DNA from 3 places in the Phyllobacterium sp. SB3 genome. Region 1 is predicted to be linked to each of the others. Evidence: riboswitches for the same ligand, from Rfam matches in the RefSeq annotation. Region 1 holds a riboswitch; each other region holds the start of a gene.
The links. A riboswitch is a leader RNA that binds a small molecule or an ion and turns the genes downstream of it on or off. The one in region 1 is predicted to bind cobalamin.
Positions count from the first base shown of each region.

Region 2: linked by a shared signal. The riboswitch ahead of ABKW30_RS01190 (hypothetical protein) and the one ahead of bluB (5,6-dimethylbenzimidazole synthase) in region 1 are both predicted to bind cobalamin.
Region 3: linked by a shared signal. The riboswitch ahead of fdhA (formaldehyde dehydrogenase, glutathione-independent) and the one ahead of bluB (5,6-dimethylbenzimidazole synthase) in region 1 are both predicted to bind cobalamin.

Region 1 covers NZ_JBDYKI010000003.1:436,409-440,607, forward strand. The annotation lists gene ettA (energy-dependent translational throttle protein EttA) at 1-556, shown strand, start outside; gene ABKW30_RS13275 (molybdenum cofactor sulfurase) at 673-1,281, shown strand; cobalamin riboswitch at 1,307-1,500, shown strand; gene bluB (5,6-dimethylbenzimidazole synthase) at 1,546-2,289, shown strand; gene ABKW30_RS13285 (DUF2293 domain-containing protein) at 2,222-2,539, opposite strand; gene ABKW30_RS13290 (metalloregulator ArsR/SmtB family transcription factor) at 2,668-3,675, shown strand; gene metF (methylenetetrahydrofolate reductase [NAD(P)H]) at 3,675-4,199, shown strand, end outside.
Region 2 covers NZ_JBDYKI010000001.1:234,370-238,568, reverse strand. The annotation lists gene ABKW30_RS01195 (glutamine synthetase beta-grasp domain-containing protein) at 42-1,082, shown strand; cobalamin riboswitch at 1,495-1,718, shown strand; gene ABKW30_RS01190 (hypothetical protein) at 1,820-2,083, shown strand; gene cobF (precorrin-6A synthase (deacetylating)) at 2,080-2,853, shown strand; cobalamin riboswitch at 2,926-3,143, shown strand; gene ABKW30_RS01180 (hypothetical protein) at 3,100-3,291, shown strand; gene ABKW30_RS01175 (TonB-dependent receptor) at 3,318-4,199, shown strand, end outside.
Region 3 covers NZ_JBDYKI010000001.1:714,250-718,448, reverse strand. The annotation lists gene ABKW30_RS03575 (Fe(3+)-siderophore ABC transporter permease) at 1-128, shown strand, start outside; gene fepG (iron-enterobactin ABC transporter permease) at 125-1,162, shown strand; partial or broken gene fdhA (formaldehyde dehydrogenase, glutathione-independent) at 1,212-2,406, opposite strand; cobalamin riboswitch at 2,680-2,883, opposite strand; gene ABKW30_RS03560 (dihydrofolate reductase family protein) at 3,085-3,699, shown strand; gene ABKW30_RS03555 (PepSY domain-containing protein) at 3,813-4,145, shown strand.

The DNA.
Region 1 (4,199 bases):
TCAGGAAAAGCCAGACTCCGGCTCCATTCGCGTTGGTGAGACAGTCAACCTTGGATATGTAGATCAGAGCCGCGATCATCTGAAAGCTGACAAGAATGTCTGGGAAGAGATTTCCGGCGGCACTGACATCATCAAGCTTGGCAAGCATGAGATGAATTCCCGTGCTTATGTCTCGGCGTTCAATTTCAAAGGGACGGATCAGCAGCAGAAGGTTGGAAATCTTTCCGGTGGTCAGCGTAACCGTGTTCACTTGGCCAAAATGCTTCAGTCCGGCGGCAATGTTCTTCTTCTTGACGAACCGACGAACGATCTGGATACGGAAACCTTGGCAGCCCTTGAGGACGCGTTGGAGAAATATGCAGGCTGCGCCGTGATCATCAGCCATGATCGCATGTTCCTCGACCGCCTTGCGACACATATCCTCGCCTTTGAAGGCGACAGCCATGTCGAGTGGTTTGAAGGCAACTTCGAAGACTATGAGAATGACAAGATTCGGCGCCTTGGTCCGGATAGCGTCAATCCCAAGCGTCCCAGCTACAAGCCATTGACCCGCTGATTATCTGGGAGAGCCGAGAGGCTCTCCCATCATTCATTATGACGTTGGCATCAGACATATTTGCTGGATTTGACGAGTGATTTTTCTAGAATGCAGAAAACTCCTTGGAGCAAACAATGACTGATCTGTTCGGCCATCAAGATGAAATACTTCCATCACGCAAAATCATCGGGCGTGTGAACGGGCTGTTTGAGGCGCTTGAGAATGACTTTGTTACGAAGCCCACGAATTCGCTGGAGCTAACATTTGAGGGTATCGTAGGTGACTTCCATGCCGGTCCAACCCGCAAATCTGGTGGTCGCGAACCTTGGTATCCGCGTGGAACAGTGATGCGCAATGAGCGGCATCTTTCAATTCTCGGTACTGACGAGCTTGAAGAAGTTGCCGCCGGTATGGGCTTGCCGGAACTTAAAGCCGAATGGATCGGCGGGAACATGGTCATTTCCGGTATCCCGTCACTGTCCATGCTGCCGCCGAGGTCTCTCATGTTTTTCGAAGGTGGGGTTACCTTGAAGGTCGACGGACAGAATGCTCCCTGCAAGATTGCTGGTCGTTCAATCGCTGCGCATGCCGACACGCCTGATGAGACCACGACTGCGCTGGATTTCGTACGTGTGTCAAAGCGCTCGCGTGGCATCGTGGCCTGGGTTGAAAAGCCCGGCATTATACGCGCTGGCGAAAAAGTCGACATTCGCATTCCCGAACAATGGATTTACAGAGCCTGAGGCTTGCGCGACAAGTTTTTTCGTGGCGAATAGAAACTGGTCCGGTGCCCGCAATTGGAAGATTGCAGGAGAATCGGGAAGCCGGTGAAAATCCGGCACGTGCCCAACGCTGTAACGGGGATGATTGCGCATTATGCCACGGTGGCCGAGAGGCTGCAGGAAGGCGCGCAGTTCAGTTGAACCTGAGTCAGAAGACCGGCCGGACCTCATAGCCCAAACTGCGCGGACAGCGGTGAGGGTTTCAAGCGTTGTTGGGAGCAAACAATGCACGAGATTTCGCAAGGCCTAGTCCAAGCTGCTAATTTTTCTGATGATGAGAGAGCTGCCGTTTATAAAGTCATTTATAACCGCCGTGATGTCCGCGATCAGTTTTTGCCTAAACAAATCGATGACAACGTTTTGATGAGATTACTTGATGCGGCGCATCATGCGCCTTCCGTTGGCTTTATGCAGCCTTGGAACTTCATTACTATTCGGGACGTGGCCCGCAAGAAGCAGGTGCATCAAGCTTTCTCTAAAGCCAATGAAGAAGCGAAGGCCTTGTTCGAGGATGATCGCCAGGCGCTCTATGCTTCCCTCAAACTTGAGGGCATCCTCAAAGCGCCAATTAATTTATGCATTACATGCGACCGCACGCGCGGTGGAAAGATCGTGCTTGGCCGCACGCATAATCGCCAAATGGATATTTACAGTACTGTGTGTGCTGTCCAGAATCTTTGGCTTGCAGCTCGTGCCGAGGGCATTGGGGTTGGCTGGGTAAGTATATATCACGATAGCGATATGCGCCAAATACTGGGTATTCCAGATCATATCGAGATCGTCGCCTACCTATGCCTTGGCTATGTCGAAGAGCTTTTTGATGTACCGGAACTGGAGAAAAAGGGCTGGCGCAAAAGGATTCCGCTTCAGAACCTGATATTTGAAGAAGGCTGGCGTGGTTTCAACTCGGGTCTTCCTCATCTGGATCGAGAAGACGTGTCGACCGCCATTCCGTCAGCTTGCGATTGATTGCCTCAAGGACGAAAAAGCGGGCTGACTCCTTATCGTAACCTTCGTCGCGAAGTGCGTCATAGTCTGTATGCTGGTGTCGCACATGGGCGACCGCCGCGAGCCAGATAGCAATAGGCGGCGGCAAGGTTTTCATGTGGGGTGCGCCTGCAGCTGCACGTATCGGTTCCGAATCCGAGTAGGGAACAGCGGGTAAAAGCAGTGTCAGCGCTTTGTTGATGGAACGCTGACGGTTCGTTCCTGCACTCATTGATAGCTCTCTTGTTTGATTCTTCCATCTATTTCAGACACGCCAGAAATTGTCGTCAATGGCAAATAGTTCTTGCTAAATTATCCGTCATGACATAAACATATCTTTATATCTTTTGAGGATTGATTATGGATCGGCACAATCTTAATCTGGACCTGATGGTTGATACATTGAAAGCGGCGGCTGAACCCAGCCGGCTGCGTATTCTTGCCCTGCTATCACGTGGCGATCTCACAGTTTCTGATCTTACTTCCATTTTGGGTCAATCCCAGCCTCGCGTTTCACGTCATCTCAAATTGCTGTTTGAAGCAAGCCTGATTAACCGCTACCAGGAAGGTTCGTGGGCCTATTTCCGTTTGGCGGAATCCCTGATCGTCGGGGATATTGCCCGTTCCCTGCTGGATCGTCTGGATTGCTCCGATCCTCTGCTGGAACGCGATCTTGAACGTCTCTCTTCCGTGAAGCTGCAGCGCCGTGAACGTGCGGCCGCCTATTTCAGTGCAAATGCTTCGAGTTGGGATGCGATCCGCTCTCTGCACGTTCCGGACGGCGCTGTTGAAGAGGCTCTGACCAAGATCGTAGGTACACGGCCCTTTCAGGCAATGCTTGATGTGGGAACAGGTACAGGTCGTCTGCTTGAGCTTTTTGCACCCCTGTATGTCCGTGGTGTCGGGATTGATATCAATCGCGATATGTTGACGATTGCCCGCTCAAATCTTGAAAAATCGGGCGTTGCGAATGCGCAGGTGCGTCAGGGCGATGTTTATTCATTGCCGGTCGATAAAGAGTCTTTCGACCTTGTGACTGTCCATCAGGTGTTGCACTTCCTTGACAATCCGGCCGAAGCCATTCGCGAGGCTGCCAGGGCATTACGGCCCTCGGGTCGAATGTTGATCGTCGATTTTGCCCCGCACGAGCTTGAATTTCTTCGCGATAGACATGCTCATTTGCGGCTGGGTTTTCATGACGGACAGATAAAGGACTGGCTGACCGAGGCCGGGCTGATGCTGGAAGAAAGCATGGAATTGCAACCTAAAGATAAAGACAAGCTGACTGTTAAATTGTGGCTGGCACGCGACCCACGCCTGCTTATTGCCGATCCTGTTTCAACCTCCCGCATTACGGAGAGTGTATAATGAGTTTCTTCCGCCAATCCCGCCGTGCTGATCTCGGTACTAATATCAGGGTTTCATTCGAGTTCTTTCCGCCGAAAACTGAGGTGATGGAAGAGCGCCTGTGGGAAACTGTAACGCGACTGGCACCCCTTAACCCGGAGTTTGTCTCGGTGACCTACGGGGCAGGTGGTTCTACTCGCGAGCGTACAGCGCGCACTATCAAGCGTATTCTCACCGAAACCGAGGTGAACGCAGCGGCGCATTTGACCTGCGTTGATGCGACGAAGGAAGAAGTTGATACGGTAATCCGCGAGTTTGCAGCCATGGGTGTCAATCGTTTTGTTGCCTTACGCGGCGATCCTGCAAGCGGCGTTGGTGCGCACTACAAGCCAACTCCCGGCGGTTATGAAAATGGTGCGGAACTGGTTGCCGGACTGAAAGCCTTCGCGGATTTCGATATTTCAGTTTCCGCTTATCCGGAAAAGCATCCCGAAAGCCCGGATTTTGCAACTGATATCGATATGCTGAAGCGTAAGGTCGATAAT
Region 2 (4,199 bases), on a different contig from region 1:
CTTCGCAACCGGTTTTGCACAAACAATATGAGAGAAACGGAATGGCAAAATATAAACTCGAATACATCTGGCTTGATGGCTATACCCCTTCGCCGAATCTTCGTGGCAAAACGCTGATCAAGGAATTCGATACTTTTCCGACGCTGGACCAATTGCCATTCTGGGGCTTCGATGGAAGCTCTACCCTGCAGGCTGAAGGCAAAAGCTCCGATTGCGTGTTGAAGCCTGTTTCGCTCTATCCGGACAGCGAGCGCAAGAACGGCGTTCTCGTCATGTGCGAAGTCATGATGCCCGATGGCAAGACGCCACATCCTTCCAATACCCGCGCCACCGTCCTTGACGATGATGGCGCATGGTTCGGTTTCGAACAGGAATATTTCTTCTACAAGAACGGCCGTCCGCTCGGCTTCCCGGAGACAGGCTTCCCGGCTCCACAGGGCCCTTATTACACCGGCGTCGGTTACAGCAATGTTGGCGATATCGCCCGTCAGATCGTTGAAGAGCATCTGGACATCTGCCTGAATGCAGGTATCAACCATGAAGGCATCAATGCCGAAGTGGCGAAGGGCCAGTGGGAATTTCAGGTTTTCGGCAAGGGCTCCAAGAAGGCCGCCGACGAAGTATGGATCGCGCGCTATCTTTTGCAGCGCCTGACGGAAAAGTACGGCATCGATATCGAGTATCATTGCAAGCCGCTCGGCGATACCGACTGGAACGGCTCGGGCATGCATGCAAACTTCTCCACCACCTATATGCGTGAAGTGGGCGGCAAGGATTACTTCGAAAAAGTCATGGCTGCATTTGAAGAAAATTGCGCTGCTCATATCGCTGTTTACGGGCCGGACAATCACATGCGCCTCACCGGCAAGCATGAGACTCAGTCGATCCACCAGTTCAGCTACGGAATCGCTGATCGTGGCGCATCGATCCGTGTTCCGCACAGCTTTGTAAACAACGGCTATCGCGGTTATCTGGAAGATCGTCGTCCGAACTCGCAGGGCGATCCTTACCAGATCGCTTCGCAGATTCTCCGGACAATCTCCGAGGTTCCGGAAGATGCGGAAGAAGTTCTGGCCGCTTGATCTGGTCTGAATAATCTAGAGCCTTTCTTGCTTAAATAGAATCGTTCTGCCGGTAGGAATTTTGGACAAGGTCGAGGGATTTAGCGAGATCGATGTTTATCCATCGGGCGAAGCTGAAGTACGATGGATTTGGCCCAAATTCACCCGGCCCTTTGGGTTTCCGGCTGGTGGCCAACCACTTTGTCAGGCGGCGTCGGACGATGGATAAACATCGACCTCGCCACCTTTCGCGTGGATTGTCTCACCATCCAAGAAACAGAACTGTTTCTATTTAAACAAGAAAGGCTCTGGAATGGCGCAGGCATTTGTCTGCGCCATTTTTATTGCCTGTATACTCGTGCAGAGGTCGGGCGGTGTCCGATTTTCCCGGTTAATTTTGCGCCTGCCTGTTGACCTCTATGGCCATGCTGGGCTCTTATGTGATTGTTCCGGTTCTCCCGTGTCGCAAGACCGGGAGCTAAGAGGGAAGCCGGTGAAGTGAGTTTCACCAATGCCGGCGCTGCCCCCGCAACTGTAAACAGCGAGTTGCTGTCGCCTGAATCAGTTCAGGCAAAAGGTCACTGGGATTTCCCGGGAAGGCCAGACAGCCGCACCGACCTGTGAGCCAGGAGACCTGCCGAAACATGATGAACGTCCACGGGCGGGGTGTCCCGGTGTGTCGCTTGCAATGGTTTGCCGCAGGCTGACTATATGCAATCTTCGCGCTCGACCCTTGCCCCCAGCAATCGGGGTTAAGCATGTCTCTCGGCGCCAGTACAAGCCAACACAACAATCCGCCTGCCGTGGATGCATCCAGTGCACCGGAAGATGTGTTCTTCGCATGGCTGCTGTCCCGCCCGCGGGGCGTCGATATCGTGGCTGCTGCGAGCAGCGAGGTCATCAAGCTTGAAGCCTATGCGGGCAAGTACGCAGGAGCGAAACGGCTGCATGATCTGTTTTGTGCGTTGATTGAAGAGAAGCAGGGACTGGCGGCGACGCCGGTTGCGCGTGCGGCCCAGTGAAACGCAAGGTGCTCATTATCGGGATTGGCGCTGGCAACCCGGATTACGTCACCATACAGGCTGTCAACGCTCTCAATCAGGTCGATGTGTTTTTCATTCCGGACAAGGGTGCGGAGAAGGAGCAATTGTCGCGCATTCGCCGTGAAATCTGTGAGCGGTTCATTACCGATCCCGATTATCGCATGGTGGATTTTGAAACGCCGATCCGCCAAAAGCCCTCATCCACCTATCGCGCGAGTGTCACCGATTGGCATGACAAGGTTGAGGCGACGTATGAACATCTTCTCATGGAGGAGCTGGGCGACGATGAATGCGGTGCTTTCCTCGTCTGGGGTGATCCATCGCTCTATGACAGTACGATCCGTATTCTCGACAGATTGAACGCCAAGGGCAATTTCGAACTCGAGTATGATGTCATTCCCGGCATTACCAGCATTCAGGCGCTGACGGCCAAGCACAAGGTCGTGCTCAATCGCATAGGCGAGTCGATCACCATCACGACAGGGCGAAAGCTGGCGGAAGGCTTTCCGAATAATTCGGAAAGCGTCGTGGTCATGCTCGACGGCGAGGGGGCTTTCAAGAATCTCCATGAGGATGTCGATATCTATTGGGGCGCCTATATCGGCACCGAGGATGAGATTCTCATGTCTGGCAAGCTACGCGAGGTCGTGGATGATATCGAGCGATTGCGCAATGTGGCCCGTGCTCAAAAGGGCTGGATCATGGATACCTATCTGCTCAAGAAGCCGTTTGAGGAAGTCGAAGAGTGAAAGGCGGATGTTCTGCCGCAGTCTATCCCGCCCTAAAATTGTATCGCGATTGACCGGTTCCTGCACAGTTGCTATCCAGAATATGGAACTGGTTCCGCAATTATATGCGGATTAAAAGGGAACACGGTGAGGATGACCCATTTCGGGGCCTAATCCGTGGCTGCCCCCGCAACTGTAACCGGGAAGCGGTCTTCCATATGCCACTGAAAGCGCAACGGCGCGATTGGGAAGGCGGAAGAGCTTGCAATGATCCGGAAGTCAGGAGACCTGCCAGATCCGGTCACCAAGCCTGAGCACGGGGTGTGTTCCGGCGCGGTCGCTATGAACGCGGTGACATTTGAAAAAGTGTTGCCGCTTGCAGGGCGATGGGTGATTGGCGTTCTTGTCCACACATCATTTTCCCCCGTTCGCGGTTCAGTCGCAATCGCCAGCCCGTAACATGCTGGCAAGCCGTGGGGGCGAACATGTTGAAGCAGGCAGGTCTTGTGGGGGCCGCATTCCTTATTCTGGGTGGCGCTGCAAAAGCGCAGGAGACGACCAGCGCGGATGGCTCCATCCAGCTTGATCCGATCTATATCGATCTTGGCCAGTCGAAAATCGAGGCGGAGAAATCGGGCCGCGCCTATACGGTCATAACCGGTGAGCAGCTTGAGCAAAACCAGACCCGTTACGTAGCGGATGCGTTACGGCAGGTTCCGGGCTTCGCTGTCTCACGAACAGGTTCCTATGGCGGCGTGACGCAGGTGCGTGTACGTGGTGCAGAGGGCAACCATCTGCTTGTGATGATTGACGGTATCGAAGCGAGTGAGACCGGCAATGGCGAGTTTGATTTCGGCAGTTTGCAGGTAGCGGATATCGATCATATCGAAGTTTTGCGCGGACCGCAGAGTGCATTCTGGGGATCGAATGCCTTGGCTGGTGTTGTCAATATCATCACCAAGGGCGGCTCGCGCGATGGTTTCAAGGTGAGCGGACGCACTGAGGCAGGCACGGACGGGACATGGCTGGGCAGTGTGCTTCTGCAGGGTGGCAAGGAGAATTACGACTTCTCGCTGTCGGGCGCATGGCGTCAGAATGACGGGTTCAATGTTTCCCGTTTCGGCTCGGAAAAGGATGGTGACCGTAACGGCACGATCAATGGCAAGTTCAAGATCGACCTGACGCCGGATGTCGTTCTTGACGGTACATTCCGTTACGTTAATCGCAAAAGTGATTATGATCGCGAGGGCGATTACGGCTCGCCTTTCCAAGGATTGCCCATCGATAGTGATAATCAGACATCAACTGAGGAATTGCTGGGCTCGCTGGGGATCACGTGGACCTCTCTTGACGGAGCGCTGGTTCAG
Region 3 (4,199 bases), on a different contig from region 1:
CCGACATCGCAGGACGCCTGATCGTAGCTGGAGAACTGCGTGTTTCCATAGTCACAGCCTTCATAGGTGCGCCTGTTCTTATCCTGTTGGCACGTGGAAACAGCACCGCACGGACAGCACTGCAGTGACGTCGTTGAACCGAACCATCCTTCTTGGCAACATAGACGGACGCATCAATCTGCGCTTGCAATTGCGGCACGTCATCGTTTCGGTTCTGCTTGCCGTCATGGCACTGATTCTCGCCGTTTTTGTACTTGGGCTTGGAACGTTACCTCTCTCTTTTGCCGACACCCTTTCCGCTCTAAGCGGTCGCGCCAATCCACGTACCGCCATGATCGTGCTGGACTGGCGCCTGCCGCGCATCACCATGGCGCTGATCCTTGGGGCGGCGCTAGGGATGAGCGGTGCGATATTTCAATCGCTCATCCGCAATCCGCTCGGCAGCCCGGATATCATCGGCTTTAACACCGGTGCCTATACGGGTGTTCTTATCACTATTGTCCTGTTTCACGGCGATCACGTGATGATTACGTTGGGCGCTCTTGGCGGTGGACTTTTAACGGCGGTGATCGTCTATCTGCTCAGTTGGCGGCAAGGCATTCAGGGCTTCCGGCTCATCATGATCGGTATCGCTGTCAGCGCGATGCTGACTGCATTCAATATGTGGCTGATGATAACCGGCAGTCTTGAAACAGTCATGAGCGCGGCCCTCTGGGGTGCCGGTTCATTGAATGGCATGACCTGGGCCCGCGCTATACCTTCTGCGATCGCTTGCACGCTTGGCATGTGCTTGTGTCTTGGTCTGGCACGCCGTGTGCGAATGATGGAGATGGGGGACGATATGGCCGGGGCTCTCGGCCTGTCTGTGGGTTCAACGCGTCTTTGGCTGATGATAGTGGGCGTAATGTTGGTTGCGGCTGCAACTGCTGCTACAGGCCCAGTGGTCTTCATCGCCCTTGCTGCCCCGCAGATTGCGCAGCGCCTTTGCCGGACGCGATCCATGACGCTTGCTGCTTCAGCCTGTACTGGCGCCGTACTTTTGCTTGGAGCCGATGCTGTTGCGCAGCACCTGTTCAGTCCATTCAGCCTGCCCGTCGGAATTGTCACCGTCAGCATAGGCGGGCTTTACATGCTCTGGCTGCTGGTCCGTGATGCGTCATAAAAAAAGCCCGCTCCAATCGGAGCGGGCCACGACATGAGCTTGGGAGGCTCTATGCTGCCTGACCGAGAGCGCCGTGCGGGTCGAGCACGAATTTCTGTGCTGCGCCCTTATCGAAGCTTTCATAGCCCTGTTCTGCTTCTTCCAGCGAGATGATCTTCGCATTGACGATATCGGCAATGGGCAGGCGGTCATAAAGGATAGCCTGCATAAGCTGGCGATTATATTTCAACACCGGGGTCTGGCCTGTGTGAAAGGATTGCGCCTTCGCCCAACCAAGGCCGAAACGCAGTGAGAGATTGCCATGCTTGGCGGCACTGTCCACCGCGCCCGGGTCTTCTGTCACATAAAGCCCCGGAATGCCGATGGAACCTGCCGCGCGCGTGATCTCCATCATCTGATTGAGTACCACCGCAGGCTGCTCGCCGCCACCATGTCCACGAGCCTCAAAGCCCACGGCATCAATGGCGCTGTCCACCTCGTTGCTGCCAGTCACCTGCGCAATCATATCACCGAGGCGATCACTGGCTGAAAGGTCTATTGGCTCAAAACCGACTTTGGCCGCATGAGCCAGTCGTTCCTTGTTGAAATCGCCAATCATGACGACCGCAGCGCCTAGAATGCGCGCCGAAGCGGCTGCGGCCAGACCAACTGGCCCTGCACCCGCGACATAAACCACCGAACCGACACCCACCCCGGCTTTCACAGCCCCATGGAAGCCTGTCGGCAGAATATCCGAAAGCATGGTGAGATCACGCATCTTTGCCATGGCACGGTCACGGTCAGGAATCTTCAGAAGGTTGAAATCCGCGTAAGGCACAGTGACATAGCGAGCCTGCCCGCCAATCCATCCACCCATATCGACATAGCCATAGGCACCACCCGCACGCGCCGGATTGACTGTAAGGCAGACACCCACCCGTGTCCTGCGATTTGCAAGTGCGGCAGCGGCCGCAGGCGACATTGAACGGAACCGAAACAATATCGCCGACGCACAGCATCTCGACGTCGCTTCCCTTTTCGATGATTTCGCCAGTGATCTCATGGCCAAGCACCAGGCCGGGCTCCGCCGTGGTGCGGCCACGAACCATATGCTGGTCGGAGCCGCAAATATTGGTCGATAGCACCTTGAGGATAACAGCATGGCCAATTGCGCGTCCGTCCGGCGCCTCCAGTCTTGGATCGGCAATGTCCTGCACCTCTACCCTGCCGGGGCCGACATAGACCACGCCTCTGTTCTTGCTCATTACGGTATCCTCCCTTGGATTGTACTTGCACGATGGACTTAAGTGGAAATCAGGACAGACCGTCCCGTCTGTGGTTCGAACTCAGATCCTGTCGTGACGTCTATAGCGCTCCTCGCCGTCACGACTTCGAATGTGTTGCGAAGATCGCGCGAACGCGACCTTCGCAGGCCCGACCTTTCTGGGTGGAAAACTTAAAGAGAGTAGCACTGCGTTTGATAGGCCAGGAGGGGCTTCGCAAGGCTATTATCCCTTTGATTGCCCACCGCAATCAGTCGAGTCATCTCAGCTCATGGCTGGTTTCCGGGCTTCGAAGCTGTCCTACTCGACTCTTCCGGCACCTTCCCGGCCTCAAGAGGCCAGTGGTGATCCGCCGGAAATTACGCTTCGCTACCGTTGCGGGGGCAGCGCTGGACTTAAGACCAGCTTCCCAATTATCAGCCCCGTCACCGAAGCAGCACCGTGAGTATGATGATTTAAGCATCAATTGACACAAAGAAGTGCGTGGATTGCGACCTTCCGACAGCACAGGCGCGACAGTGTGATATCTCCGAACACAACCGGTTTCCGGGTATGTGGGAGGCCTGATCACTTTCAGTCCAGAAAAAATCGAGGGTGGTGTCGGCAAGGTCGAGGCTCGTTCGTCCTAGTTGCATACTAACCAAACAGAGGAACTTCGGAATGCGAAAGATCATTGCAACAACCTTCCTTTCCCTTGACGGCATTATGCAAGCGCCGGGTGGCCCTCAGGAGGACACGGATGGCGGCTTTAAATATGGCGGCTGGACATTTCACTACTGGGACGAAGTGATGGGAGAGGTCATGAGCAAAGGCATGAGTACGCCTTTCGATCTTCTGCTCGGTCGTAGAACCTACGATATATTTGCAGATCACTGGCCTCGTGCTGAGAAGGGCGACCCGATTGCTGACAAGTTCAACGCAGCCACCAAATATGTTGCGACCTCTTCACCGAACACGGTGAACTGGGAGAATACCGTGACCTTAGGTGCAGATGTTCCCGGGGCAGTGCGCAAACTCAGCCAGTCCGATGGCCCGGATTTGCTCATTCAAGGCAGCAGCCAACTCATCCATGTCTTGCTTGCCAATAATCTCATCGATGAACTCAACCTGTGGGTTTTCCCGCTTGTACTTGGCAAGGGCAAAGCCTTCTTTAGCGGAGATGCGAAACCCGGCGCACTTACTCTCGTCAATTCAAGAGCCTCCACGACGGGCGTAGTGATGAATACCTATCACAAGGCTGGAGAAATCAAGACAGGTTCGTTCGCGCTGGAATAGCCAGCTTCTGGCGAAGGCTGGAATGCGAAACATCATGAAGGGAACGCTATCGCCTACGATGCGTTCTCTTCAACATGGCCGGGGAATTGATTGCTACTCGGAAGGAGAAAGCCATGTTGAAGAAGTTTATTATTATCGGTGCCGCATCTCTTATGGCACTCACCGCAGTGCCACAGAGTTTCGCTCAAACCATTCAGTTAGGCCCCAATGGCGTGCGTCTGGTCGAACCGGAACGTATGGATCGCCGTGATCGCAGAGAACGGGATCGCCGCGATGAGATCAGCGAGCGCCAAGCGGTGCGCATAGCGAAAAGTGAAGGCGTACGAACGGTCGATGATGTCAGAAAAACACGTTCCCGTTATGTAATCGAAGGCTTGGATCGGCGTGGTAATGACATAGAAGTCAGCATTGATCGCCGCAATGGAGATGTCATATCCGTTAATTGACACCTCACTGAAAGCGCATTGACAGACAAAGGGTCAACGGGCCCTTTGTCTGGG